3 regions of the Bradyrhizobium sp. USDA 326 genome follow, and region 2 is predicted to be linked to each of the others. Evidence: riboswitches for the same ligand, from Rfam matches in the RefSeq annotation. Region 2 holds a riboswitch; each other region holds the start of a gene.
The links. Region 2 has a riboswitch for cobalamin ahead of ABIG06_RS25700 (energy-coupling factor ABC transporter permease). Riboswitches for the same ligand answer to the same signal wherever they lie in the genome.
Positions count from the first base shown of each region.

Region 1: it holds a riboswitch for cobalamin, as region 2 does, so the genes downstream of both, metE (5-methyltetrahydropteroyltriglutamate--homocysteine S-methyltransferase) here and ABIG06_RS25700 (energy-coupling factor ABC transporter permease) in region 2, are expected to answer to the same signal.
Region 3: it holds a riboswitch for cobalamin, as region 2 does, so the genes downstream of both, ABIG06_RS32385 (TonB-dependent receptor) here and ABIG06_RS25700 (energy-coupling factor ABC transporter permease) in region 2, are expected to answer to the same signal.

Region 1 is NZ_JBMGQA010000001.1:3,802,504-3,812,350, forward strand. Features, by position in the region: gene ABIG06_RS17850 (thermonuclease family protein) at 1-504, opposite strand, end outside; gene ABIG06_RS17855 (hypothetical protein) at 822-1,070, shown strand; gene ABIG06_RS17860 (nodulate formation efficiency C protein) at 2,231-2,953, opposite strand; cobalamin riboswitch at 3,906-4,108, shown strand; gene metE (5-methyltetrahydropteroyltriglutamate--homocysteine S-methyltransferase) at 4,210-6,555, shown strand; gene ABIG06_RS17870 (hypothetical protein) at 7,068-7,298, opposite strand; gene ABIG06_RS17875 (hypothetical protein) at 7,386-7,628, opposite strand; gene ABIG06_RS17880 (hypothetical protein) at 8,743-9,003, shown strand; partial or broken gene ABIG06_RS17885 (IS3 family transposase) at 9,041-9,319, shown strand; gene ABIG06_RS17890 (IS256 family transposase) at 9,401-9,847, shown strand, end outside.
Region 2 is NZ_JBMGQA010000001.1:5,469,302-5,479,148, reverse strand. Features, by position in the region: gene cobT (nicotinate-nucleotide--dimethylbenzimidazole phosphoribosyltransferase) at 1-87, opposite strand, end outside; gene cobF (precorrin-6A synthase (deacetylating)) at 98-844, opposite strand; gene ABIG06_RS25700 (energy-coupling factor ABC transporter permease) at 891-1,568, opposite strand; cobalamin riboswitch at 1,606-1,826, opposite strand; gene cobA (uroporphyrinogen-III C-methyltransferase) at 1,872-2,603, opposite strand; gene ABIG06_RS25690 (cobyrinate a,c-diamide synthase) at 2,600-3,910, opposite strand; gene cobM (precorrin-4 C(11)-methyltransferase) at 3,910-4,692, opposite strand; gene ABIG06_RS25680 (cobalamin biosynthesis protein) at 4,689-5,057, opposite strand; gene cbiE (precorrin-6y C5,15-methyltransferase (decarboxylating) subunit CbiE) at 5,054-6,235, opposite strand; gene ABIG06_RS25670 (cobalt-precorrin-6A reductase) at 6,234-6,980, shown strand; gene cobJ (precorrin-3B C(17)-methyltransferase) at 6,956-7,690, opposite strand; gene ABIG06_RS25660 (precorrin-2 C(20)-methyltransferase) at 7,687-8,418, opposite strand; gene ABIG06_RS25655 (precorrin-8X methylmutase) at 8,421-9,050, opposite strand; gene ABIG06_RS25650 (hypothetical protein) at 9,050-9,610, opposite strand.
Region 3 is NZ_JBMGQA010000001.1:6,863,620-6,873,466, forward strand. Features, by position in the region: gene ilvD (dihydroxy-acid dehydratase) at 1-1,580, opposite strand, end outside; gene ABIG06_RS32380 (hypothetical protein) at 2,317-2,898, opposite strand; gene ABIG06_RS32385 (TonB-dependent receptor) at 2,960-5,188, opposite strand; cobalamin riboswitch at 5,303-5,516, opposite strand; gene ABIG06_RS32390 (hypothetical protein) at 5,608-5,865, opposite strand; gene ABIG06_RS32395 (hypothetical protein) at 5,982-6,104, opposite strand; gene ABIG06_RS32400 (hypothetical protein) at 6,581-6,757, opposite strand; gene ABIG06_RS32405 (adenylate/guanylate cyclase domain-containing protein) at 6,860-8,596, opposite strand; gene ABIG06_RS32410 (transglycosylase SLT domain-containing protein) at 8,916-9,847, shown strand, end outside.

The sequences.
Region 1 (9,847 bases), 1.7 Mb from region 2:
CGCGATGAACGCGCCGGACCACAGCCCCGCATGGGCTGTGCTGGCCACCAACTCATAAACAACGTATGTATGGTGAGATGCAAAAGCCGATAGTGCCAAGCCCGAGCGTACCATCCAGGCGTTTATATCCTCGCCTTCGATGAAGCAGCTGCCGAGGGCTCGCCGATACTCATCGACTCTTCCGGTATGACAATCCCACGTTCGTCCATTCGAATGCTTGATGAGCTCGTCGCGAACAGCTACGCCGCAGGCCCATTTTTGGCCCTGTGCGTCGAGGCAAATCTGATCGGTCTCAGGAGCTTCGATGCCTGAGAGCCGAACGGTGGTTTTCTCGATCTGGATCGTATTTCCGTCGAGGATGCGCGGAGCACCGCTGAGTGTCGCGGCGGAAACCGGAGATGTGATGAGAGCGATCAATGCGAACATAATTCCGCGGTGCTTCATCCCGACAATAACCTTTCGCTCCTGGTCCATGTTCACGCGCACGATACGGTGCCGATACATTCGATTGCTCGACCGCAGATGTCCATTCCGCCGGCTTCGATGTGTGCCTTATGAGAGCTTCGCGTGAGTTCGAACCTACGACCTGACGCTGCGTAAGGATCAAGAGATTTCTTCCCGTGTGCGTGCGGCGGTATCCTTCGAGCATCGGCGGCTCTCTCACCGCGAGCGTGCTGTACCCTCTGGACGTAAGGAGGAGATTCTCATCGCGTGGCGCCGAACTCGGGATGCTGGACAAGCCCGAGCCTTGGAACGCTGTGCTCCCTCCTTGCAAAAATTGAGCGGCTATGAGGCGTCGGTGCTTGCGGCGGAGTCAGGCGTTGAGGAGCAACCTTGCCATTGTTGGTGACGACTTCCATCGGCAAACCGGACAGTTCCGACGAGGGCGAGGAAATGCGCCCCAAAGTCTTGTCACGAAAAAGATGCTCAAAAAGGATCTGCTCTGGCTCGCTCTGACCGGTTTAGACAAAGACGTGATGGAGTTCAGCCTCAACGCTCGCCGCGTAAATGAAGGTTTCTTGTTCGAGCAAACCGCGCAAATCCGTTCCTTGTTACGCCAGACGAGATGATCGTTGATACCAATCGCATTATGGCATTTGGCTCCTCCGCGCGGCACCATAGTCGTTAGTGCTACTGCCCAGACGTGTGTACAAGAATTGAACTGTTTATGGCTCAGGCGCTACGGGCCGCCGCTCTTCGGTAGTGACGGTTCCCCGCGATCTCAAGTGACTTACCCAGGAGCGCTGGCATCAGTGCCCGTTTTCTCCAGGAATTGAAAAGGCTGCGATATTGAGCCGCGGGCTTTGCCGTGGATGCACCAGGCGTGGGCAAGCTGCCCACGTGTTCGGACAATCGCGAGTGCCATGCAATTCGTGTGAGGTTTAAGTCCACAATACGTGTTTGCCCATCGCGTACTTCGGGTGAATAGCTCTGGTGCGGTTTAGCCGACTCAAGCTACATCATTCTAAAGCACATCACTACATAATGGGAATGACATGGTCGCAGTCGTTCGGGAAGTACCGGTCTCATCTTACGCGCTTGAAGTAGATGGCCAACTCAGAGCCGAATTCGCAACCAAAGACGGTGCCACCGCAGGTGGAGCAGAATTAAAAAGGCGGTTTCCCATGCTTAAAATCCGGGTCTATGACGTGCAGACGAATGAGTGCGAGGAAATCTACGGCTGAGTCAGTGCGGTAATCGACGTTCTTGCGTACTGCTCCGGAGCTTCCCGCCCTGCGCACTCGGAAATTGGCAGGCGCTCAGCGGGTATGCCCGGGGTTGCTACCCTGTAACTTCCTGTTTCGTCTCAGCATCGGTCCCTAGTGCCGGCTCAAAGTCGCTAAGCTCACGCTCCTGCGTATGCCGCGCAATTACACGATGCGCGGCGCGCACCCCGAATCGGCTTGGCCGGAGGCATCTCCAAGGGCTCTAGTGAAGAATGCATGAGAGCTGGTTCCCCCGCAGTTGGTGTACTCTAACAGGGTGGAGTGCAGGCGGGCAAACCACATCTCGCAAACTAGTACGCGCCACTGAGCTCGACACCTGGCGGAAAAACGCAATCGTGCTGCTCGACCTTCCGTACGACGGGCCGAACTGCTGCGAGAAAGGCAGGCGGACTGTTGCGGAGCCGTTAAACAACGCAACTGCAGAGCGCGTGTCTCTTGCAGTTAGTACGAGGCGTTCGACCGTGCGGCAGCTGCGGTGCGGTGTTGCTCTGCGCGACCGTCTGCTAAGGCCTTCGCTCTCCTGAGTCTTGCTCTTCCTTTGGCTCGGTTCGTTGGAACCAGGAGCCCGGAGGAAATTTCGCGATGCGCTTGGCAAAAGAGGATTGTGGCTCCCAATCTTGGCCTTCGCTCTTCTCAAAAGTGATGACCCCGTTGTGTGTAAAATAACGTGGTCCTTGGATATCGCAATTCACCAAGAGCAGAATGCGCCATAGATCGCCTTTCTCGTTCGGCTTGTCATTCTGCTTGGGTAAGTAGTCTACCCCAACAGGTTCAATGATAGTGCATCGGCCCTGCCGCAGAAGATCGCCGAGCCGGCCTTGCGGCGTAGTCACAAAGTTGAAGTTACTTGGATCATGCAGAAAGCTAAGGTTTGCGTCCCTTTCACCATCTGCGACTTCTTTGGCGATCAACGAGAGCGCTAGGGCACGCCAGCCCAATTCCATCGGCTTCGCATAGGTTGACGCAAGCTCAGTCGTACCGTCGAGCGCGACTTTCCAGGTGATCGCGTACTGTTCGTCTGATTTGTTGTCTCGGTGCCTGGTCCACGAAACGAAAACATGGTCGCTTTCGCCGAGTTCAGCGACCCCCCACATCTGAGGGACGAACTGTGCCACCTTCGAGACATTCGAGATGATTTGTTCTATCGTCTCACCATCTTGCGCTCGCCAAGTTGACTTAAGTCTTTCGACAAGGGGGTTGTCGCTGGCGCGAATAGTGTTGCTCATGGCAGCCGGCCAGCCTAGGCAGATTAAAAGTCCGCCCAGGCGAAGCCATAGCGCGGGTCTTCCCGACATTCTCTTCATAATCCTCCGCCTATCGCGTTTCATCCATACATCTTTCAAAGCGGTAACCTTGAACCTGCTATGAGCGAGCGCAAGAAGTTTACGGAGACGCGACGGGGCACCCGCGGCTGTCCCACGCGGGCAGGCGCTCCCCTCTATGTCACGCGCCCCTAACTTCCCTAGCCAGCGACAGCGTCAATTGGCTGAGCTGGACATCCCCAAGCAGAAGAGACTGGGCATGTCGAGGGGCTTGCATTCTTCGTGCCAGGCAGCAGGCAGAGATTTGCATGGGTTTTATGTCCCTCTTGTCCACTTTCCGACCTGCGCACGGTTCGATGTTTCCATTCAGTGTATCGGCCGTAGCTCGATGCCAAGTGCCTGATGAGAATCGGGAGTGCGTTTGCCGTCATTGAACCGTGTGGTTCGCTATAGTTGCCCGTCGGCGTTCGGCCTACATGATGGCTGGCGATACGAAGCCGACTTAATCGACGAACTTTGAAGTCTGGCTGGCACGAAAATCAACCTGCTCGCCGCGTATGTGGCTAGATTGCGCCGCCTGCCTTGACGTGTTCAATGGGGATCCTCTAGTCGAGAAAATAGCTGGCCAGCGGATGTGCTGGGCGAACCGCTGGAAGTCGGAAGCCGCATCGAATGCATTCTGCTCGAAACGGCGGTAATCGCCGCCGCGCGGGCTGGTTTTGTCCCTTTCATTGATGGGGCGGGCGGCGTCGCCTCAAGGCAGCTCCGAGTCTCACTCCCACATCTGAGACAAGGACATCTCTGATTGCGACAGCTCTGTTTAGAGAATCATAGAGATGCACGGTCATTCGCCTACTAGATGTCTCAGATTAGCGTGCCACAAAATCTGAGAGGTTGACGGAAGAGTCCTCCTGCCGATAATCGAACTCGTCGAGGTTCTCCGAATCCCGCTTGATCCGGAGCTAAGAGGGAAGCCGGTCCAAATGCCGGCGCTGCCCCCGCAACTGTGAGCTGCGAGCTACTGTCCAACGATGTCACTGAAGCCCGCACGGCTTCGGGAAGGCCGGACAGCAGCGACGACCAGCGAGCCAGGAGACCTGCCCCGACGATAGATTGGTCCACGGGCGGGGTGTCTCGGTGGTGCGCCAAGCAGCCGTCGCGCGCGCGACTTCCTCTGCCTGCGTCCGCCATGGCCTCTGTCCCCAACAGGGGTTTACACTATGTCTCTTCTCTCTCTTCCGGTTGCTACGCTCGGTACGCCACGCATCGGTCCAAGGCGTGAGCTCAAATTCGCTCTTGAAAGCTACTGGGCGGGAAAGATCAGCGAACAGCAATTGCTCGAGGACGCATCCGGTCTGCGCGCAGCGAACTGGGCCCGTCAGAAGTCTCTCGGCGTTACGATCATTCCGTCGAATGACTTCTCGCTGTATGATCAGGTGCTCGATACAAGTGTCATGGTTGGTGCTATCCCGGAGATCTACGCCTCGAAACGAGAATACGTTTCCCTCAAGACGTACTTCGCCATGGCTCGCGGATCACAATGCGACGACCAGGATGCGAGTTGCGGTCTGGGGCCGCGGAGGTCTGGCGCACCCGCGCAGGAAATGACTAAGTGGTTTGACACCAACTACCATTACATGGTTCCCGAGTTTTACAAGGGACAAGCGTTCAGACTTTGCTCTCGCAAACCCATTGAAGAGTATGAGGAAGCAAAGGCTCTTGGCTTTCAGACCCGCCCTGTCCTGATCGGGCCGATCACATTCCTAAAGCTCGGCAAGAGTGCCGATAGCGCGTTCCAGCCCCTCTCCCTACTCGATGATCTAATACCGGTCTATATCGAGGTTCTGCATGAATTGGCCGAACGAGGGGCAAGTTGGGTTCAATTTGACGAGCCCTGCCTGGCCCTTGATCTGGATGAGGCGGCGCGAAAATCATTGCTACATGCCTATAACCGGTTCGCAAAGGAGGGACCGGCTATCAAAATCATGGTTGCCAGCTATTTCGGCGAGCTAGGCCACAATCTGGATACCGCATTGAGCCTCCCGGTTTCCGGTCTGCACCTCGATCTGGTCCGAGCGCCAGAGTTGTTGGATCAGGTCATCGCTGTCGGCCGAAGTGACCTCGTCATGTCGCTCGGGGTCATCGACGGCCGGAATGTATGGCGGTCGAACTTGTCGTCGCTCCGTCAGCGGATGGAGCCCGCGATTGCGAAGCTCGGCAAGCACCGTGTACAGCTCGCCCCATCCTGCTCGCTGCTTCATGTGCCAGTGGACGTTGAACTCGAGACCGGGCTCACGTCCGACGTCAAGAGCTGGCTTGCTTTCTCGGTTCAGAAGATGCGTGAGCTTGCGATCCTGGCGCGAGCACTCGCTGGCGACCAGAATGTCGAGCTCGCTCTCGCCGATTCGGAATGCGCTGCGACTGCCCGGCGGACTTCGCCCAAGATCCATGATACCAATGTCGCTGTGAGGATGAGGGCGATCGACCAGACAATGCGCCGGCGCGCCAGCCCATTTGTCCGTCGTTCCGAGATCCAAAGGGAACGCTTTGGACTACCAACGTTTCCCACCACGACAATCGGATCGTTTCCGCAGACCACAGAAGTCCGAAATGCTCGTGCGGCGCATGCGCGAGGTGCGATGAGCGACGAACAATACGACGAGTTTATCAAGGAAGAGATAGCCCGCGCCGTACGTTGGCAGGAGGACATCGGTCTTGACGTCCTCGTGCACGGCGAATTTGAGCGCAATGACATGGTGCAGTACTTTGGCGAGCAACTCGCCGGCTTCCTATTTACCAGGAATGGATGGGTACAGTCTTATGGTTCGCGCTGCGTCAGGCCTCCGATCCTGTTTGGCGATGTAGTGCGGTCGAAGCCGATCACTGTGGACTGGTGGCGCTACGCGCAATCACTAACTAGCAAGCCAATGAAGGCGATCTTGACCGGACCGGTCACGATCCTGAACTGGTCGTTTGTTCGCGATGACATTCCTAGAAGCGAGGTCTGCCGCCAGCTTGCGCTCGCGATCCGCGACGAAGTCCGCGATCTCGAGAATGCCGGTGCAGCCATGATCCAGATCGACGAAGCTGCACTCCGGGAAGGATTGCCATTGCGCCGATCGGCGTGGAAGGCATATCTCGATTGGGCGGGAGATTGCTTCCGCATTTGCTCATCGGGCGTTGCCGATCAAACGCAAATCCATACACACATGTGCTACTCGGAGTTTAACGACATCATCGGTGCAATCGCTGCAATGGATGCGGATGTCATTTCGATCGAAACGTCGCGGTCGAAAATGGAGCTACTGGACGCATTCAGCAAGTACGAATATCCAAATCAAATCGGACCGGGCGTGTACGACATCCACTCTCCACGCGTTCCGGAGGTGGGCGAAATGAAGGAGCTGATGGTGCTGGCTCGGACGCGTTTGCAGGAATCGCAGCTCTGGGTCAATCCGGACTGCGGCCTAAAAACTCGCAATTGGGAGGAGGTTCGGCCTGCCCTAACCAACATGGTCGTTACCGCCCGCGAACTGCGTGCAGCATCCGATCCGCAAAACCATTGATCCCGCGCTCGGGTCTGTTCTCGACCAAGCGAATTCGCTTGTGCTCATTTGCGTTCTCCACAATCTCGAGCAAGCCTTGGGCCAACAAAAATGCCTAGCCCGGCTTGGTGGTCCGAACGAGGTGCACCCGGAGGAACGACGCAGACGCGTCGCGCTACTTGGCCGAGAGAGAATAGCCGACGGTTCATCAAGGTGAGAACATTCGCCGAAAATATGGACTCATATCGACACGTTTATCGTAGCTCATTATGACGTGGTAAGCGATCGTTGGTTTGAGATTCAGAATCTACACAGAGGTGTGTCGCTCGCGAGTACATTAGGAACGGTTGCGACAGCAATGCGAGGAGTGATGCCGGACGGTCACCGCACGCCCCCACCATAATCGGTCCCGCTCGGACATGTTTCCCGTCAGGCGCTCTCATGCGATGAACTCTACATAGTGTCCGACGAGAGGACGCCGAAGCCAGTTCCTGCCTCAACTCACGCCAATCTATTTTGCAGGATCGCCGCCGCTATCCGGGCCAGATACGCCAATGCGTCGGCTGCACGGCGACGTGCTCTCCGGTATTCGCGTTGATCCATCCGCCGAACACCCGGCGACAAGGAAAGATCACCCGGTGAATTGAATTGCCCTCGATCACGGCAATCTCCAGATCCTGATCGAAGGGCGGCGTGATTTCGAGCCGCTCCCAGATCGAATCGCCACTGGATCCTGGACGAAGTTCATCGCTGCGAGCTGACAAATGCAGACAACCTTGTGAACATTACGAACATCGCTTGGCTTCCGCGCGAACAGGCTCTGCCCGACTCGACCGGACGGCGCGCGGTCTCTATGGCGTGAGCCGCGGCAGAGGGCAATCGGCCGTGGCATCGTTGGTACGGAACACGATCCGCTCGCGAACCGAAATATTTGGATTTCTGCCGGGAAACAAGGCCTGAGCTTCCGTCAAATCGATCTGGGTCAGCTCAATACCTCGGCTGTTGGTATTTGTAACTGTTCTGCACGAACTAAACTGGTCTGCAGCTCCGGCAATCCGGCCCGGAGCGGGGTAAATGGTCCGGCTTTCTGTCATGTCACGTCTCTTGTTGGTGAGACATCTCCGTGTTCTGCAGCGTCATCGCGTGGGTGTGCAGGCGACCTCAGCCGCGCTCTCGCGCGCGTAGCACGCGCTCCAGCGAGAGCGCGAAGAATTCGGTTGACACCATTAGGATGGACGTAGCTTCGCTCCGAGCCCATAATCGGGCTTGTCCGCAGGTCGATAAAGTAGACGCCATCGCAAGCGGCGCAACTTATCATGTGCAGGTCATTGACCCGCGGCTCGGCTGCGCCCGGAAGGAGTCCTAAAAAGTGATCGCTGGTAGCCGGACATGAAGGCATCATAGGCTCAAGTCGTTCTTTCCGCCATGCGTCTGACCTTACTAGAAGATCACTTCTATTAGGACGCAGCCGCCGCAGCATTGATGCGGGTCAAAAGGCTGGTCCGTCCGGGAGTGGTTGAGCTCGAGCGGTCGCTACGTGCCGCAGACGCTCGCGTTGGCAGTCGACATGTCCGAACTCGGGCGTCCGCCAGGGCCTGGCGCTCTCTGCAACACGCCAGCGTGTTGATTTGAGGCGCAACTCACGCTTCATGGGCTACGGCAGCATTTTTCCTCATTGCTCCGTGCACGCGGATGGTCAAACGATTGTTCGCCTTTCATTGTCGGTAGCCTTGCCGAGGCTGATCCACCCTTAGGGTTTGGCACTGAAATCCGAACCTGGGCTCGTCGAAACGTCGGCTGCGACAAGCCTTATGATCGGCTTTGCTGTGCCGGCTGCTGGTGGACCGTCGGGTGCAAGATCGGGGTTCCTTGCCTGATTGCCGCACGATCTCCTGCGCGTAAGTGCATGTTGCCCTCGATCGTCTCTGCGAGACAATCCTCGATCAAAGACTTGATTTTGCCGGTCGGCGGCATGAGGCTCCTGAGAGGCGCTGCCCCTCGGCTCAAACGGTCGTGCGATACCGCAGGTAGGACAGACAGGCCGTCGCTATTCTTCGCGACAACAAGCGGCTCGCGCGCCGCGCTGTTACATCTGGATCTATCTTCGGAGGAGCAGACAGACCTCTTGGGGTGCTGCTTGAGGCAGATCAAATACTCTCGGTGCGAATGGCAGAATAGTGGATAAGCGAACCACGGGAAGAGAGGGGCATGCCTTCATTTAATGTTCGGTTTATTAAGACCGTTTGTGACGATACTGGCGGCGAGCATCGTGCGTGCCAGGCAGCATTCAAGGTCGATGCCGCCTCCCTGAGTGCTGCTGCTCAGCAGGCGGAGACTGATTTTTGCAAGCAAAAGAGTGTCCGCGATTGGACAATCTTCGCCGATGTGTTGGAGCTTCGAACCCCACCTGCATTAGCTAATCCGTCCACATCAGCCTTTCGAGCATCCCGCCAGGACGAGCTCTCATGAGCAAGCAAGGGTTTCGCACTTCCTGAATGTTCCACGGAAGCGGGACTTCTTCAGCACCGAACAAGGCTCGTAGTTCACGGGCGCGAGGTTCACCGGCGTGCTCGCCTGTCATGGCATCGCCACCAGAATGGACGGCTTGCTTGCCCGGCGCGACAACGTGCTCGTCGAGCATGCCTATGAGACTGTGTCCGACGCCCGCGTCTCGATCGGACGATACCTCGCCTTCTACAATGGCCGGCGTCCGCCTTCGAGCCTTGGCGGCGGCGCTCCGGATCAAGCTTACTTCCGGCCGCTGCCATTCCGTGCGGTAGCCTGATAACGTACAGAGTCTTTCGCACTTTCAGGATTGACGGCTTCTTCTAGAATGAAGGAGCTTTGAATGAACGATGGGAATGCCATGGGTCAGGTGATCCAAATTGATGAGGCCCGGATTCGAGATCACCTGGGCGAGATGGTCCGCGGGACAGTGGAAGAGACACTGAACGCGATGCTGGAGGCCGAAGCGGACCAGCTGTGCGGTGCTGGGCGGTATGAGCGCAGCCCGGCGCGGCAGGACACGCGGGCAGGCAGCTACGAGCGAACGCTGCAGACCAAGGCGGGCGACGTCAATCTGAAGGTTCCGAAGCTACGGCGGCAAACCTTCGAGACGGCGATTATCGAGCGCTACCGGAGGCGGGAGAGCTCGGTTGAGGAGGCGCTGATCGAGATGTATCTGGCCGGGATTTCGGTTCGGCGGGTCGAAGACATCACGGAGGCGCTGTGGGGCACCCGGGTCAGCCCGAGCACAGTGTCGAACCTGAACAAGAAGATCTATACCAAGATCGAGGCGTGGCGGAATCGCAGG
Region 2 (9,847 bases):
TGTCAGTTGCGCCTGCCGCGCGATGGCCGCCTCGCGATGAACCGCGGAGACCTCGGGGCAGTTCTGGTAAACCCATTCGGGAAGCATGCTGCCTCGCTTACGCCCTGCGCTTGAGAATATAGCTGTCCATGATCCAGCCGTGCCGCTCGCGTGCTTCCTGTCGCGCGATCACGATGTGCGGACCGACCTCGGCCAGCGCGCCGGACATGATGATCTGATCGGGCATGCCGAGATAGGCGCCCCACCAGATATGCAAACGCTCTGGATCGAGCGACTGGAACGCTGTGCCGCCGTCGAGCATCACCACCACGGTATCGACACCTTGCGGCCAGCCGCCGTCGCGCAAGCGCCGCCCTGTCGTAACCAGGAACGGCTCGCCGATGTCGTTGAGCGGCAGCGCATGCGCCGCACACAGCGCCTGGATCGAGGTGATGCCGGGCACGACCTCGATTTTCGGCAACGGATTCAATCGCCGCGCAATGCGCAGCGAGGAATCGTAGAGCGACGGATCGCCCCAGATCAGGAGCGCGACCTTGCCCTCACCTTCGAGATGCCTCGCGATCGTCTGCGACCAGGTCGCGGCAACCACATCGTGCCAATCGTCTACGCCCTTGCGGTAATCAGCTTCACCGCTGTCGCGCACGGGAAGATCGAATTCGGCGATGGCTATGTCGCTGGTGAGCACGTCCGCGCAGATCGCTCGCCGGAGATCGGCGAGATCGGACTTGGCAGCCCCCTTGCGCGGGATCAGGACGAGATCGGCCGCGTTGATGGCAGCGATCGCGGCGCGCGTAAGCTGCTCGGGATCGCCGCAACCGATGCCTATCAGGGAGAGCGTGAGCATCGCGAGCGCGAAGGGCGGCCATCAAGGCCGCCCTCTCGCTTGTCTCTCAGGCGCCGTTGTGCAGGCGCGGCGTGACGAGGCCGGGCGCGGTGACGCCGCGCAGCGACTTCGCCAGCGCCAGCACCGCGAGGTCGGCGAGCGGCTCGATCACGATGACCAGCGCGTAGGAGGCCGCGAAGGTCGCGATGTTGGCGAGGTTGCTCATGGCAAAGCCGGAGCCGTAGAGCGCCCAGAACGCCACCCAGGCGACAACACCCGCTTGATAAGTCGTCGAAAGCGCCAGCGCCTGACCGTACTTCAGATCGACATAGGCGGTGTTACGCGAAATGATGCGCGTGGCGATGGCCTGGATCGCGAACAGCGGCACCAGGAGCGTGGTGACGTTCATGCCGTATTGCGGCAGGTCAGCGGGCTCGAACAACAGACCCTGGAGCAGCAGGCCAAATGCGAGGCCGAAGGCGGCTGGCGCCGCACCAAACAGCAGGAACAAGGTCGAGCCGAGGATGAAGTGCACTTCGGAGACGCCGACCGGGAAGTGGGGCAGGACCTGGAAGAAGGTGAAGACGAGGCCCGTGGTGGCGAGCGTGCGCGTGGCGAACGAGCCGACGCCCTGCGCGCGGACGGTTTCGACCGCCAGCTTCAGCGCAACGCCGCCTGCGGCGATGCCAGTTGCGTAACTCAACACGAGCTTGGCGCCCGTCACGATTCCGGGTTCGATATGCATGGCTCAATTCCTTCCTGCCGTCACACCCGACGGCCTTGGCCTCAAAACGTGCAGGGCCGGTCTCCTGGCTCGCGGTTCACTGGGGTTCTCCGGCCCTTCCCGAACCTTGCGGCCCAGTGGCGATTCGGAGCCCCTCACCGCTTACAGTCGCGGGGGCGGCTGGGGTTTGGGGCGCCGCAACTTGGTCCGCCCACCCCCATTCCCGATTATGCCCCGGCGCTTTGCGCCGCGTCGAGCACCATGCCTCTCCTGTGTGCGCCTTTCGCGAGCCGGGCGTCAAGAGGCGAAGGGCGACCGCCACCGTCATGACGGATAATCCCCTGCCAGCGCGCCGAACAGGATCACGGCGGCCGTGGACGCGGCGCCGCCCCGGCCTAGCTGCGCGGCGAGCTCGGCGATGGTGGTGCGGACCAGCCGCTCGTCGGGACGGCCGAGGGATTCGGCAAACAGTGCGGGCGTGTTTGGGGCGAGGCCGTGTGCGATCAATTTTGCGGCAAGCGCCGGAAAGGTGCGCCGGCCCATATAGACCACGGTCGTGGCCTCGGGATCCGCCAGCGCCGCCCAGTTCAGGTTGGACGGCAGCTCGCCGCTGACATCAGCCCCGGTAATGAACTGCACGCGGCGGGAGGTATGCCGACGGGTCAGGGGAATGCCGGCCTGGGCGGCGGCGACGCAGGCGGATGTGACGCCGGGTATGATTTCGTAGCCGATGCCGGCTTCGCGCAGCGTCTCCAGCTCCTCCTCGAGCCGGCCGAATATGCCGGCGTCGCCGGACTTGAGCCGCACTACGCGCGCGCCTGTCGCGGCATAGTCGACCAGGAGACGATTGACGTGGTGCTGCTTGGTCGAGGGCCGCCCTGCCCGTTTTCCCACCGCGACGAGATTGGCGCCGGGCCGCGCCAGATCCAGGATCGCGCCGGAGGCGAGGTCGTCATAGAGCACGACGTCGGCCTCGCGCAGCCGTGCGGCGCCCCTCACCGTGAGCAATTCGGGATCGCCGGGTCCGGCGGAAATGAACGACACGAATCCTCTCACCGGTCCTCCGCGATCAGATGAAAGAACGTGCCGGTGGCGTGGCCGCGCCGCGAGCCGGTCTCGGCCATGACGGCGCCCGTCGCATCGTGCACGACCGCGAGCGGCGCATCCGGTTGCGCGACGATCGTCGAATAGTGGAACTCGTGACCGCGCAGGCGTGCGCCAACACGATGTCCCGGCATCGGTGCAGCGAGCTCGACGAGACGATAGCCCAGATGCATGCGGCGCTTTGCAAAGCTCGTCTCCAGCCCAAGCAGCCCCGTCATCTCATGGCTGGCGCCGTCGGCATCAGTCAAAGCAGCTCCCAGCACCATATAGCCTCCGCACTCGCCGTGGACCGGCCGTGACTCGGCGAAGGCGCGCAGGCCGTCTCGAAAGCGCGCATTGGCCGCGATCCTGCCGGCGTGCAACTCGGGATAGCCGCCAGGAAGCCAGCAGACGTCGGCGCTCGCGTCAGGCACTTCATCGGCAAGCGGCGAGAATGTCGAGATCTCGGCGCCCGCCGCGCGCCAGGCCTCCACCATATGCGGATAGACGAAGGAGAAGGCCGCATCGCGGGCGAGCGCGATGCGTTGCCCGGGTGGCGCCACGTTGAGACCGTTCGCGGCTGGTAGCGGCGACCAGCGAGCCGCCGATCCCAGCAAAGCATCGAGATCGACATGCTCGGCGACGAAGCGCGCGGCCTCGTCGATCAGCTTGCCGATTTCATCCCGCTCCTCGGCCTGCACGAGACCAAGATGCCGCTTCGGCAGGCTGATCTCGGCATGACGCGGCAGCGCGCCGAACACGGCGATGCCGGCCTCGTTGAGCGCACGCCGCACCAGGTCTTCGTGGCGCGGGCTGGCGACGCGGTTGAGCACGACGCCGGCAAGTCGCACGCCGGGGCGGTAGTCGCGAAGGCCCGCGGCAATCGCAGCCGCCGTCTGCGCTTGTCCCGATGGATCGATCACCAGAACCACCGGCCAGCCCAGCATCTCCGCGATGTCGGCGGTGGCGCCGGTGCCGCAGACGCCGCGCGCGGCGACACCGTCGAACAGGCCCATCGAGCCCTCGGCAAGCACGACATCGGCGTCCGCACCACGGCTGACGAGGTGCGCGATACTTGCGCGGTCCATCGCCCAGCTATCGATGTTGACGGAGGCGCGTCCGGTGGCGGCGGCGTGGAACGCGGGATCGATGTAGTCGGGCCCGCTCTTGAAGCACTGCACGTTCAATCCGCGATTGCGCCAGGCGCGGGCGAGCGCCAGCGTCAGCGTGGTCTTGCCGACACCGGAGGCCGGCGCGGAGATGACGAGCGCTGCGGCCATCACGATGCCTCCGGAAAACGCGGCTCGGCGCCGAGCGGCCGATAGCGGCGGTCGTAATCGGCGGCGTAGAGGCGACTCTCGTCGAAATTCGCAGCGCCAAGTGTCCTGCCGACCAGGATCAGGGCGGTACGCTCCATCTCGCTGCTCACGGCGGCATCAAGAGTGCCGAGCGTCGCGTGGACGATGCGCTGGTCCGGCCAGCTCGCACGCCAGACGATCGCGACCGGACAGTCCGCGCCGTAATGCGGCGTGAGTTCAGCCACAACCTTGTCGAGCAGATGGATCGACAGATGGATCGCGAGCACCGCGCCGGTCGCTGCGAATGCGGCGAGCTTCTCGCCCTCGGGCATCGCGCTGGCGCGGCCCGGCGTGCGGGTCAGCACCACCGTCTGGGCAAGGCCGGGCAGCGTGAGCTCCATTTCCAGCGCAGCGGCAGCAGCCGAGAAGGCCGGCACGCCCGGCGTCACCGAATAGGGAATCCCGAGCGCACGCAGGCGGCGGAGCTGCTCGCCCATCGCCGACCAGATCGAGAGATCGCCGGAATGCAGCCGCGCGACATCCTTGCCGTCCGCATGCGCGGCGGCGATCTCCGCGATGATCTCGTCGAGCGACAGCGGCGCGGTGTTGACGATCCGCGCACCGGGCGGGCAATGCGCCAGCACGCCTTCGGGCACCAGCGAGCCGGCATACAAGCAGACCGGAGAGGCTGCGATCAGATCGCGGCCGCGCAACGTCAGCAAATCGGGCGCGCCGGGCCCGGCGCCGATAAAATGCACCGTCATGCGCCGTCCCCTTCCGCGATCGCCGCAGTCGCAGTGCGATCCTGCGAGATCACGCGCGTTGCAATCAATCGCGCGCGAGGGCCCGCTGCCGCGAGCGCCGCAGCCTCGGCGACCGATCCGGTGCCGAATTTTTCCGCGACGAGTTTTGACTGCGTCGGCGTGTCAATGCCGGCCAGCGCTTTGACGGGAACGGCCCTGATCGGCACACCGCATTCGCGCGCGAGCTGCTTCAGCGCCTCCGCGTCGGCCTTGTCGCTGACGGTCGCAAATGCTGCAAGACCTTCTGGGCCGCCGGCTGTCGCGAGCGCCTCGCGCAACGAGGCCAGCGTCACATCCCTCTTGAATCCCAGACCGGCGACCTTCATCGGACCGCACTCCATTGCACCACCGGCCGCGTCACTTCCCAGGATCGGTAGCGGCCGAGCGGGGCGGCATGCGCCAATTCGACCCGCATCAGCTCGCCACCATGGCGCTGGTGCAGTTCGCCGAGCAGCGCTTCCGTCTCCAGCGTGACTGAATGCGCAACGAACCGCACCCCAGGCGAGAGACGCGCCCAGATGGCATCGAACATCATGCCATCAAGGCCGCCGCCGATGAAGACGGCATCCGGCGGATCCAGCGCAGCAAGCGCTTCGGGCGCCTTGCCTGCGATGACGTTGATCCGATGCTCCAGTCCGAACGCGGCTGCATTGCTGCGAATGTTCGCGGCGCGATCTTCGCGCAGCTCGATGGCCGTGGCCGTCCCGCCGCACCGCACCCACTCCACCGAGATCGACCCCGAACCGGCGCCGACGTCCCACAGCCGTTCGCCGGGCCGCGGCGCCAGCGCCGAGAGGGCGAGCGCACGCACCGGCCGCTTGGTGATCTGGCCGTCATGGACGAAGAGATCGTCCGATAATCCCGAACTGCGGGGCATCCCCTGTCCACCCTTTGCCTCGACGGCGACCGTGACCAGGTTTCCGGCGAGATCACCGGCAAGACTATCGGCGCGATATTCTCTGATGCTTTCGCGCGGGCCACCGAGGGCGGCGAGCATCCAGAAGGCCGAGGCGCCCCACCCGCGCTCGCTCAACCACCTTGCGAGATCGCCAGCCGCTTTCCCATCGCGCACGAGGCAGATGATGCGCGCCCCTCGCGCCAGATGCGGACCGAGACGCTCGAACGGTGCGGCGTGAAGCCCGAGGCAGACGGTGGATTCGAGGCGCCAGCCCAGCCGCGCTGCCCCAAGCGAGAATGCCGACGGCGTGGGATACGCGATCCACTCGTCGCTACCGAGCTTCTCGGCGAGGCCCGCGCCGGCGCCATGCCAGAACGGATCGCCGGAGGCGAGCACCGCCGTCGGCCGGCCACGGCAGCTCAGCACGATCTTGGCGTCGAACGGCACCGGCCACGGGCGGCCGCGGCCGCCAACCTCCGCAAGCGCAAGGTGGCGCTCGCCGCCGAAGACGGTTTCGGCCCTGGCAAGCGCCTTTCGGCTTGCCTCGGACAACCCGGCAAGGCCATCTTCGCCGATACCGATGATGGTCAGCCAGGGATCAGACATGACGCGCGCCCTCATTCTGGGCGGAACGGCCGATGCGAGCCTGCTCGCAGCGGAGGTCGCGCGCGCCGGCATCGACGCCGTCTATTCCTATGGCGGCCGCACCCGCGCGCCGGCCGACCAGCCGCTGCCGACCCGCATCGGCGGCTTTGGCGGCGTGAGCGGGCTGGCCGATTACATTCGCCGTGACAGTATCACCCATGTGATCGACGCGACGCATCCCTTCGCGGCCGAGATGAGCCGCAACGCGGTCGTGGCGTGCGCGGAAACCGGCACGCCGATGATCGCGCTCGAACGCTCGCCGTGGACAAAAGCGCCCGGTGACAGCTGGATCGAGGTGGTCGACGTCAACGCGGCCGTCGCCGCGCTGCCTGACGCGCCGACAAACGTGTTCCTCGCCATCGGCCGCCAGCACATCGCGCCGTTCGCGAGCCGGCCGCAGCATGCCTACACGCTGCGCTTCGTCGATCCCCCCGAGGCGCCCCTGCCCTTCGCGGCCGACGTGATCGTGTCGCGTGGACCCTTCACCCTCGACGGCGAGCTGGACATGCTGCGCTCGCGCGACATCGCGTGGATCGTCGCCCGCAACTCCGGCGGCGACGGCGCGCGCGCCAAGATCGAGGCGGCTCGCATGCTTGGCTTGTCCGTTATCATGATCTCGCGACCAAGACTGCCCGAGCGGCTGCGGGTCGAGAGCGTGGCCGAGATCATGCAGTGGCTCGGTCATTCTATCCGCCTCGGCGCATAGACCCAGCGGCCGACGCGGCGCGTCTGCGAATTGCCGACGATCACCAGCGTGCGCATGTCGGCCATTTCGGGCGTCGCTTCGTTCAGCGTCACGGTCTCGATCTTCTCGTCAGCCGCGCTGATCGCGCGCGCGAAGATCACCAGACGCTCGCCGCAACCAGCCTCTCGAAGCACCGCAAGTGCGCGGCCAAATCCTTCCGGCCGGCTCGCCGAGCGCGGATTGTACATCGCGATGGCAAAATCGGCTTCGGCCGCGAGGCGGAGGCGTTTCTCGATCACTGCCCACGGCTTGAGATTGTCGGAGAGATTGATCGCGCAGAAATCATGACCGAGGGGCGCGCCGGCACGCGCGGCCGCCGCCAGCATCGCGGTGACGCCGGGCAGCACGCGGATCGGCAGCGCCTGCCATTGCGGCGCCTGTTCGAGCGCCTCGAACACGGCCGAGGCCATCGCGAACACGCCGGGATCCCCGGAGGAGACGACAACGACCTCCCCGCCTTCCGCAGCAAGCCGCAAGGCTTCGCTCGCGCGTTGCAGCTCTTCGCGATTGTCGGAGGGATGCAGGGTCAGCCCCGGTCGCGGCGGTACGCGTGCGACATAGGGCGCATAGCCCAGAATGTCGGTCGCGGCTGCGAGCGCGGCGGAGACTTCCGGCGTCACCAGCGCGTCGCTCCCGGGCCCGAGGCCCGCGATGGTCAGCGTGCCCGTCATTCGGCAGCGTCCAGATGCCGGCCCTTGCCGTGCACCAGCACGATCGCAAAATAGGGGCAATCGGCGGCATCGATCTCGGCGAGCCGCACCACGCGCTCCCCCGGCATCGTGCCGCGCTCGACCAGCCAGGCATCGTCTAACCGGCCGGCGGAGCGAAGCGCGCGGCGCACCTTTGCCAGATTGCGGCCGGTCTTCATGACGACCAGCGCATCGGAATCGCGCATGCGGCGCTCGAGCTCGGCCTCGGGGAGCGTCCCCATCAGCACCGTCGTCACGTCGTCGCCGAGCGCGATGGGCTGCCCGACGCCGTTCCAGCAGCCGACCATGCCGGGAATGCCGGCGATCACCTCGATCTCGACGCGGCCTTGCAGGCGCATGTGCAGATGCATGAACGATCCGTAGAAATACGGATCGCCCTCGCAGAGCACGACGACGTCGACGGCGCGCGCAAGCCGCGCCAGACGCTCCGCCCATTCATCGTAGAAGCCCGCAAGCAGCTGGACGTATTCCGCGCTGTCGAACGCGATCTCCGTCGTGACAGGATATTCCATCGGATATTCGGTGACGTCGGCCGCCAGCATGCCCTCGACGATGCAGCGCGCCTGACCCGGCCTGCCCTTCTTGCGGAAATAGGCGACGTGCTGCGCGGCACGCACCATCCGGTCGGCGCGCACGCTCATCAGATCGGGATCGCCGGGGCCGAGACCACAGCAGATGATGCGTCCCATGGCTATTCGCTCCGGCTCGCCAGCGCGTTCACGGCAGCAACCGTGATCGCGGAGCCGCCGAGGCGGCCCTCGACCGTCAGCGCCGGTACCGGCGGATCGGCCATCAGCGCGGCCTTGGACTCGGCGGCACCAACGAAGCCGACGGGACAGCCGATGATCGCCGCCGGACGCGGGCAGTCCGGGTCTTCCAGCATATTGAGCAGATGAAACAGCGCGGTCGGCGCGTTGCCGATCGCGACGATGGCGCCATCGAGATGCGGCCGCCACAGCTCCAGCGCCGCGGCCGAGCGGGTGTTGCGCATGGATTGCGCGAGCGCGGGAACGGACTCGTCTCCTAACGTGCAGATGACGGCATTGGCCGCGGGAAGTCTTGCGCGCGTGATGCCTTCCGAGACCATGCGCGCGTCGCACAGGATCGGCGCGCCCTTCTGCAGGGCCGCGCGCGCGAGGGTTGCCATGCCTGGCGTGAAGCGGATATGCGCCTCGAGGCCGACCATGCCGACGGCGTGGATCATGCGCACCACCACCGGCTCTTCATCGGGCGTGAAGCGCGCAAGCTCCGCCTCGGCCCGAATGGTCGCAAAGGATTGCCGGTAGATCGCCGCGCCGTCGGTCTCGTAGGTGTGCGGCATCAGTTCCCTCCGATCAGGATGGAGGGATCGCTGACGATGTCGGCTCCGTTCAGCCCGCGCAGGACCGGCTCGTCGCGGATCGAGCCGTCGCGGACGAGATCGAAACCGGCATGCGTCGCAATCAGCGTGACCGCAGCCGCGCCCGAATGGGCGCAGCCCTTGCCGCAGCCGGAGACGTGAAGTCGCGTATCGGCGGCAATGCGCGGCGCCAGCGCCGCTGCGAGCGTGCGCGTATCGGCATGGGCTTCCCGGCAGCGCGGCGCGCCGCTGCAGGCGATGACGCGCAGCGCCGGATCGTACGGCTCGGTGATGAGGCCCGCCCCACTCGGCATCTCGCGCTTGCCCTCGCTGAGCACCATCCGCCATGGCGTCATGCGCAGCGCGTGTCCGCAGCTGGAGAACTGATGGAGCGTGGCGTGCAAGATCTGCCCGAACGCGACGCCGACGATCGCGCCTTGCGGATAGTGCCCGGGCCGTGCCGCGGCCATGACGGGCGCCGGCTCGGTCTCGCCGCACAACGATTGAGGCAACGCCGCGCCGGACGCGATATGGGCCGCCATGCGCCCTCGCCCGTCCCTCGCGCCGCCGGAGATGATGAACCAGCTCGCGAGCGCCCAGCGCCGTGCTCACGGCCTGTCCGCGTGCGACGGAGCGGCCGAGCCTTGCGCCATCGGCCCGCACCAGGAGACGACCCAAGCGATCGCGCTCGATGCGTATGTCGGCGGAATCGCCAGCCAGAACGCGCGACCTTCCGTCGTCGATGGCGAAGCCGAACTTGGTGGGAAGCGCCAGGCCGC
Region 3 (9,847 bases), 1.4 Mb from region 2:
CGCTGGGCGAGCTCGGCATCGCTCAATTTTACGTTAAGGGTACCGGCGACCGCGTCGATCTCGATGACGTCACCGTCCTCGAGCAGCCCAATCGGGCCGCCGACCGCCGCCTCCGGCCCGACATGGCCGATGCAGAAGCCGCGGGTGGCGCCGGAGAAGCGGCCGTCGGTGATGAGCGCGATCTTGCCGCCCATGCCCTGGCCGGTCAGCGCCGCTGTGGTCTGGAGCATTTCCCGCATGCCGGGACCGCCCTTCGGCCCCTCGTAGCGGATCACGATGACTTCGCCTTCGCGGTAGGTGCGGTTCTGGACCGCCTCGAAAGCATCCTCCTCACGGTCGAAGCACCTGGCCGGACCGGTAAACCTGAGGTTGGACATTCCCGCGACTTTCACGATCGCACCTTCTGGCGCCAAATTGCCCTTCAGACCGACCACACCGCCTGTCACGGTGATGGGCTTGTCTGCCGGGTGCACCACGTCCTGGTGCGGATTCCACTTCACGCTCTTGAGGTTTTCGGCGATCGTGCGGCCCGTGACGGTAAGGCAATCACCGTGCAGGAAGCCGTTGTCGAGCAGCGTCTTCATCAGAAGCGGTATGCCACCTACTTCAAACATGTCTTTGGCGACATAACGGCCGCCTGGCTTCAAATCCGCGACATAAGGTGTCTTTTTGAAGATTTCGGCGACGTCGAACAGGTCGAACTTGATGCCGGCCTCGTGCGCGATCGCCGGTAGGTGCAGCGCAGCATTGGTCGAGCCGCCGGAGGCCGCGACCACGGCAGCCGCATTCTCCAGCGCCTTGAGCGTGACGATGTCGCGCGGCCGGATGTTTTGGGCGATCAGGTCCATCACCTTCTCGCCCGCGGTCATGCAGAAGGCATCGCGGATTTCGTAGGGGGCCGGCGCACCGGCGGAGTATGGCAGCGCGAGGCCGATGGCCTCGGAGACGGTCGCCATGGTGTTGGCGGTGAACTGCGCGCCGCAGGCGCCCGCCGAGGGGCAAGCCACACGCTCGATCTCGTCGAGGTCCTCGTCCGACATGGCGCCGACCGAGTGCTTGCCGACCGCCTCGAACATGTCCTGCACGGTGACCTGCTGCCCGCGGAAATTGCCGGGCAGGATCGAGCCCCCATAAATGAAGATCGAGGGTACGTTGAGGCGGACCATCGCCATCATCATGCCCGGCAGCGACTTGTCGCAGCCGGCAAGGCCGACCAGCGCGTCATAGGCATGACCGCGCACGGTCAGCTCGACCGAGTCGGCGATGCATTCGCGCGACGGCAACGACGAGCGCATGCCGTCATGGCCCATGGCGATGCCGTCGGTCACCGTGATGGTGCAGAATTCGCGCGGCGTACCGCCGGCCGACGCCACGCCCTTCTTCACCGCCTGGGCCTGGCGCATCAGCGCGATGTTGCAGGGAGCAGCCTCGTTCCAGCAGGAGGCGACGCCGACGAAGGGCTGGTGGATCTGATCGGTGGTCAGCCCCATGGCGTAGAAGTAGGACCGATGGGGCGCACGCGCAGGGCCTTCCGTCACGTGACGGCTCGGCAGCTTCTGCTTGTCAATCTTCGCGACCATCGCAACCAGTTTCCCCGGCCAACCCTTTCAGACCCGAAAAATCAGAGCCAAGATTTGAATCGACCTTGGGATTTTCTCGTCGCCTTCGAAGACCGCCAACTGCCTTAAAACATTAGAGTGATTTTATTCATGTTCGGGTGTGGCCAAAAAGCGGCGACGATGCCAACCGCCGGTGGTGAGGGCTAAATCCGGGCCGACTGTTGCACCGATGGCACAATCGTGGCTCAGAAGTCACGAGCGGGCCTACCGCGATACCTCGCGAAGACGGCAATCCACAATCTCAGATTTCTCTGCACAAGGATTGCATCCACTTCAGCTCCGCGATCTCGCGTACGAACGTGAGTCGGAGTGACGGAGCAAGGTGAGCCGACGTCGTTTCAAGGTCGCACTGACCAGACACGCCTTCGCATCCTCGCGGCTGATTTCGCCCGAGTTTTGCTTCGTCGCTCACCCTCTTGAGCCAAGAGGGCACAGGGAAGGCCGGGTGCCGACAGGCACCCGCGGTCCGCTGCGCAAAAGGTGCACGCAGAAAACCGCACAGCAGCATACAGGTGGTGCCGATCACTCGGCCTTCCCTGCGCGATGGTCGGACGGCTTATGCCGTGCTCTTACGACAAATCCGAATTTCGGTAAAGCGGAATATTTTCGAGGCAGCGGATTGACACCGACAGCTTTGAAACGACCAGGTGTTTTGCCTGTCGGGCGATATCCCGCTGCCGGATTGCGCCAGGCTCCGTCAGGCCGACATCGCTCCCTCGCGCCCGAACGGACCGAACAAGCGCACGACCTCGCAGACGGCGACGAGGCCGGCGAGCCAGGCAGCGCTGGTCAGCCCAATGCGCGTCACGATGGCGGCGGTGAAGGCGCCCTCTCCGCCCAGGAACGGCGTCGCGGCGAGCAGCGCGAGCTCATAAGCCGCATAGGCGGCAAACAGCGCAATCGCGAGCATCAGCGGCGCGCGTCCCTGCGGCAGCATGCGGAGCACGCCCGATGCCACCACAGTCGCCAGGAGCGCCGCCGCGCCGATCACAAAACCCCAGGCGATGCTGCTGCCATCGATAGGATAGTGCAGCGCGCTGAAGCCGATTGTCTGGTTCACGAGCCAGGCGCCGGTGACGACGAGCAGCGCCGGACGCAGCGGCAGCATCGCAGCCGCGACGACGGCGAAAGCCGCGAAGGGCGTCGCGCAGGCAAACGCAAAACTCGCGAGCGCGCACGATACCGTCAGCAGCGCGAAGCCGAACATCGGCGCGAGACGCGGCGCCACCGGATGGAGGCGGAAACCGTCGCCGTCGGACGACAGGATATTGAGAGCCATAAGTGATCTCCTTCTCTTCGAGTTTTAGTCCATTTGGGCGCCTGTGACAGCCCCATCGAAATCAAAACGCGGCGCCGGCCCTGAGCAGAAAGGTGCGACCGGGTAGCGGATAGGCGCTGAAGCGACCGTCCGTGAAGGTGCTTGCGATGGCGTAGTCGTAGTAGAGCGCGTTCAGCACATTGTTGACGCCGAGCGACCAAAAGTAGCGCTCAAATTGGCCGCTGAGCTTGAGGTCGATGGTGCCGTTGGCGGGAATCGGCTTCTGGGTTCCGGCTTGGTCGTTGTCCATGCGGCGCTCGCTCCAGAACCGCGCGGTGGCGTCCAGCACCAGATAGTTCTGCCAGATGTTCCAGGTGAGGCCCGCACTCGCGGTGTAGCGCGACACCAGCGGCACGTCGTTGCCCGCCCAGGCGCCTTCGCGGAAGACGGCCCGTGTATAGGCCATGCCGGAACGCACCAGCAAGGCGTCGTTGATGCGATAGGAGACACTGGTCTCCGAGCCGTAACGGCGGGTCGGATCCAAGTTGGTGTTGTAGAACAGGATCGGATTGAAATGGATCTCGTTGGCGAGGTCCATCAGGTAGAGACTGCTCTGCATCTGCAGTCCGCCTCCTCTGATGCGCAGCCCGCCTTCGATGTCCTGCGAGGTCTGGGTCTTGAGCCGGAACGTTTGCGGGAGCGGATTGAAGAACGGGTCGAATGAAGGGCCTGACGACACCCGCTCGTCGACATCAGGCGTGCGGAAGGCGCGCGCAGCCCGGCCGAACAGCGCGACGGTTTCACTGAGGCGATGCTCGGCACCGAGGTGCAGCGCATATTGCGTCTCGTCGCTCCCGAGCGGGAGCGCGCCGATGTCGGCGTTGAACGGAGCCGCCGCATCAAAATCGTCACGTGCCGAAAGGCCGATGTTCTGCACCCGGGCGCCGTAGGAGATGTCGGTCGCGGCCGTCACGGCCAGGGTGTGCTGGACATAGCCGGCAACCGTCTGCTGCCTGAGGACGTAGTTGTGCCAGGGGGCGAGACCCTGGCCGGCGCCGCGGTTCTGCTGAAAGCTCGCATCGTAATAGTCGACGCCAGTCAGCAACTGCGACGGCATTCCGAAGAGCAGGCTCTTCACGCTGAGCCGCGGCGTGATCGACCACGTCGTCAGATCGGCGTCGACATAGGTCGACGTGAAGAAAGCCGGAACCGGCGTCGGGCTCGAGAAGAACGCACTCTGCTGCTTCTTGTCGCGCAGGCCGCCGTCGACGATGAGATCGACGCCGTTGACCAGGGTTTTCGTGAAGCCCGCGGTCGCGCTAAAACCCTGCTGATTGGCGTAGTTGAAAGGCGTGCTGGCCCCTCGCCGGTTGCTCGCGAGCTCGTCGAGACCGATCGACGGATCCACGGTGCGGCCGCCCGGCAGTCGCAGCTCCTGATTGTCACCGGCGACGGTCAGGAAGGCGGTCAGGCCAGGCATCGTGTAGTTCAGATTGCCGACGCCGTTCTCCTGGGAATAGCGATTGTTGTCGCGGTAGCCGTCGGTCCTGACGGCATTGCCGTGGAACGAGGTCGACCACGGACCGGAATTGAGCGCGGTCGAGACGTTGCCGAGCCCAGTGTTGAACGAGCCGAAACCGGCCTCGATGCGCGCTGTCGCGGGCGGGCCGTCGACGCCGTTCTTGGTGACGATGTTGATGACGCCGCCAACCGCATTGTCACCATACAGCACCGCACCGGAATTGCCGCGCGTGACCTCGATACGCTCGATGGCATTGAGCGGGATCGTGGAGAGGTCCACCTGCGCCATGTCGATGTCGTTCAGCCGCCGTCCGTTGACCAGCACCAGCGTATTGGCCGTGGCGAGGGCACCGAAGCCGCGCAGATCGACACTGGTCTTGGCACCGATCTGGCCGCCGTAGAACGTCGTGATCTGGGCGCCCGGAACTTGCGTCGCGATGATCTCGGCCAGGATTTGCGACGGCGCATGGGCGATGTCCGCAGCCGTGATGACGGTCGTGGCCGCGCCGACGATGCCGTCATTGCCGGCGGCGGCTCCACTGCCCGAGCCGGACGAGCCGGTCCCGCTCGGCGCACCATTTGGCCTCGCCCGGCGCCTCCCCGCATCGCCGTCGCCGGCCGCCCTGGCCCGCGTACGGCTCTGATCGTCAGGCTGGGTCACTTCGAGTGGCGGCAGCTGCTCGGCACCGGCCTGCTGTGCGTGGGCGATGGAGGGATCGAGCGAATAGAAGAAAGCGGCCGCAACGATGCCGGCGCAGCAGCGCCGGCAGGCAGTGACAAAACGGGACAAAATCATAACCTCGGCATGACGTCAGTGGCACGTCACAGCGAACGAGGCTTTACGGCGGAGCGATCGATTGCTCCGGTGAAGCTGATGTCTGTACTCCCCGACCGACATCTTCGCGTGTGACCACGGCTGACGGCAGGTCTCCTGGCTCGCGGGTCGTTACCTCTACGTCGCCTTCCCAGGACCGAGATTCCCAGTGGCACAGGACGAGAGATTCACCGCTTACAGTTGCGGGGGCAGCCATGGCATTGAGAAGATCCCCGCGCCGGGGCATCTCGCACCACGTTCCCTTTTGATCTCCGTAAGGAGAACCGTCACCGGCCAATCTAGGGGGCGCCCAGGCCGGGAGTCAATCGACTGCTGGCATCTCGGCCGCAAGCGCGATCGGCCGGCTCCCAGACGGATCGGGCAATGCCCCGCGCCTATGTTCGTCCCCGCGGGCGCTGGGCCTGAGCCCAGGCGACAGCGACATCGCGCGGCGGAACGTCGAGGCGCTTGATCGGGGTCAGCTCGCCGGAGGCCGAGACGATCGCGGTCTCTTCGCGCCGGCAGCGCGTGCAGACGAAACGGACCTCATGCGGGGATGCCGACCAGTTTGAACGTTTCACGTTGGCGGCCATCGGCCAGGCATCGCAATGCGAGCACGACACCAGGAACCGGCCGGGATCGAGCATACCCATTCCATCGGACTCCGCGTCCTTCCCACTGCTTCCAATGACTATCCTATGTGAATCGTTCCGGTGCCTCGGCACCGTCAGCGCAAACTCCGCTGAAAGCCTGCGAGCTGCTCATGTTCCTACAAGACCTCGGGGGTTTCGTCGGCAATGGCATTGCGCAAGCAGCCGACCTTGTCGATCTCGACCTCGACGACGACGCCGGCCTTCATCCAATTGAGATTGGCATAGCGATACCTTGGCAAGGCCGCCGACCTCGGCGACGGTGTCGCCCTCGAGCTCAAGTCGAGACGGCGGGAACGATGGAGGCTTGGGATGGCGCGGTTACGATCCCTGCGACGCAGAAGGCAATCCGCTCAGCGAGCCCCCTTGAGGGTGCAGGAGGTCGTGCACGTGACCGTTGTGCCGCGATCGCACGATCTGCAGGCGTTGACGCACTGGCTCATGTCGCGTGGATTGTAGCTGTAGTTTCGCATCGGACAGCTCGACGTCGTCGAGCCGGTGATATCCCGCTCCTGGTCGCAGGCCGCCGTCATGAGCGCGAATATGATCACCGCAACGAGGCGCATGGGACTTGCCCTGTCAGGCACAGCACGACGACACTCGCGAGGTGCGCTGCATTGCAACGAACCCCGACCTTCCCACCACGAGCCACCGCCAATCAGCGATGCGCGTGCTGCGAGAATGCGTGCTAAATGTTAAGAACGGATTTCAGCCGGCCTCAGGCCGCAGCCGTGGTCGCGATCGCCTGCCGAATATCCACCGCCAGCTGGCGATACTGTTCCCCGAGCCTCAGATAGAACTCGCGCTTGGTGCCGTCGGTGGCGAGCTTGGCGATCAGCTCGCATTCGGCGCTGAGCGTCTCGAACCGTTCCAACCTGTCCTGAAGTTCTGTCATCGGCGTGTCCCCGTCAAACGCCACAAGGACAGCTAACCTAAATCCGGGAAATACGTCACGGCGAACATCGTTATGGGGTAGCATCAATTATTCCGCGGCAGCCTATTTCTGCTCGAGCCGCCAGGCACCATCCCAATTGGCATCCGGCGGATTGGCCGCGAACTGCGCGATGCGGCCGAGCATCGCGCGCGAGGGACCGTCGCCGGGGACCGCCTCGAGCGCCGCGTTGAAGGCGGCATGGGCGTCGTCGAAACGCCCGGCGCGATAGGCGGCGAGACCTTCGACATAGTGCGTGCGCAAACTGACTTGCGCATCGGAGAGTGCGCCCGGTCTCGCCATCACTTCGAAGATCGTCTGCGGCGCGCTTTGGCCCGCGACCGCAAGCCGGTCGATCTCGCGCAATTCGAGGCGAGATCCAATCGCGTCCGCAGTCGCCTGCGAGACCAGGATGCGGGTGCCGTAGACCTTGTTGACGGCCTCCAGGCGCGAGGCGAGGTTCACGGCGTCGCCCATCACGGTAAAGCTCATCATCAGCTCGGAGCCGATGCTGCCGGTCAGGACCTCGCCGGTGGCGATGCCGATCCGCAGATCGCACGGCGCGGGCATAGCGCGAATACCGAGCAGATCGGGCAGCTGCTTCTGCAGTGCGGGCACCTGGTCGGCCATTTCGACGGCGGCAAGCCCGGCGAGCAGGGCCTGCTCGTCCTCTTCGACGAAAGGCGGTCCCCAATAGGACATGATGGCGTCACCGATATACTTGTCGATGACGCCGCGATTGCTCCTGATGGGGCCGGACATCATGGTGAAATAGTGATTCATCACCTTGACGAGGCCGCGCGGGGTCATGCCCTCGCTCATCGAGGTGAAGCCGCTCATGTCGCAGAACATGATGGTCATGACCCGGCGCTCGCCGTCGATTGCGACCTCCGGCCGCTCGATCAGTCCCTGCACCACCTTGGGGTCGATGTAGCGGCCAAAGGTCTCCCGGATGCGCTCGTTCTGCCGCAACTGCTCGATCATGCGGTTGAAGGCCGCGGCGAGCTCGCCGATCTCGTCCTGCGTCGAGACTGCGATGGGCTTGTCGAACCGGCCCGCCTCGACCTCGCGCGTGCCGGCCAGCAGCAGCCGCACCGGACGCGTGATGCCGCCTGACACCAGCAGCGCGAAGGCAAATCCGACGATCGCCGCGAGCAATGTCACGAGTCCCGAAACGATGATCGTCTGATGCTGGCGGCTGATCACCTGCGACGTCGAGAAGTAGACCTGCGCCAGCATATCGCCGCGGATCGTATCGATCTTCCGGTTGAACTGTTCACGCGCCACGTCGATGTGTTCCAGCGTGCCGCGCACCTCGGCCATCTGCTTGGCGTCGACCTGCTTGAGGAGCTTCGCATGGTCCTCGCTCAGGTCACGCCGCAGCTCGGTAACGGCGGTGTCGATGCGGAGATCGATTCGCGCCAGCGCCGCATTGTCGGAAAACGTTCTGGGGTCCTCGATGATCGCGTTGATCAGCTTGCGCGCAGCCTCAGCCTCCTCCTCGATCTTGCGGTCCGATTGCTCGAAGTCGCGAAGGCGCGCCGTATAGGCCTCCTCATCCGACGGCGCCTCCATCCGGGTCATGACCATCCGCCGCAGCGCCAGCCCCCGCTCCAGCGAGCGACTGCTGGCGCGCGCCAGATGGCTATAGGCCGGGATGTAACGGTTGGTCAGTTCATCGAGCAGGACGCCGACCTGGCTGGACATCACCATCGACAGGATCGAGGTGACCAGCATCAGGACGATCAGTCCGAGGGCGATGCCGACGATCTTGCGCCGGATCGACTGGTTGAAAATCGGCATGGGTGCGGAAGGCAAAGGCCAAAAGAACGGAATGAGGGAACTCCATACACCGGACTGGCTGCGGGAACACGCGCAATCTTGGTCCTCCTGGCGTCCCGTACCATGCAACCGCCGGGCGAGCCCGACCTTAACGACGGGTTAACAGGCCCTGGCCTTTTCTCCTTTGCGGCAGTTCCCGCAACGCATCCGTTTTTTGCCGCATTGTTGCGACAGCGTTAGAAATGCGGAACGATGCCCCGGCATCGTTCGATATTTCGATTCTCAAGCCGCATGTCGTCGCGGACCTTGGTTTGTAGTGGTTTCGCAGGGGGACCATCGAATGAACCAGTGCCTACGCTCGCTCGCGTGTTTCGTTGCCGTGGCCGCAATCGCCCTCCTTCCCACGGAACTGGTCGCGAAAAGCAGCCAGAAAACGGCCGCGCCGAAGAAGACGCATGAGGCGAAAGCCGGCAAGCACCGCCACGCCTCCGCCGGGAAAGCGCGACATGGCAAGCACGCCGAGGCCAAGCGCAAGTCGAAGAAGACGGTCGACGAGCCCGCGGCCAAGCCGGCCGCGCCGCCGCTGACCGGCGACCTCGCCGCGCTGAAGGACGCCATCGATCTCGCGCGCAAGGGCAAGACGGATGACGCGAGCGCGGCGCGCGACCGCATCGCCGATCCCGCCGGACAGAAACTCGCCGACTGGTTCATGCTGCGCCATTCCGAGAGCACGGCCAATTTCAAGCGCTATGCCGCCTTCCTCGCCGCCAATCCGGAGTGGCCGAGCAGCGCCCTGCTCCGCCGCCGTGCCGAGGCGCGGTTGTGGCAGGAGAAGGCCGACGCCGCCACCGTGCACAAGTTCACGATGGACCGGCCGACCAGCGCCAAGGGCAAGTTTGCGCTCGCCCGCGTATTGCGCGCCGAAGGCGATACCGACAGGGCCGCCCGGTTCGTACGCGAAGCCTGGCGCGTCGACGAATTGTCCGAGCGCAGCGAGGAGGATTCCTACGAAGCGTTTTGCGATCTTCTGTCCGCTGACGACCACCGCGCGCGCATGGACAAGCGGCTCGGCGCCAAGGATTACGCAAGCGCGAGGCGCGCCGCCAAACGGCTCGGCGAGGATGATCTCGCGATCGTCAAGGCCTGTGCCGCGGTCACCGGCAAGGAGAGCAAGGCCAAGGACTATCTCGAGGACGTGCCGGCCGGCGCGCGCCGCGATCTCGGCTATGTGCTGTGCCGCGCCCAGTGGCATCTTCAGAACGACCGCATCGA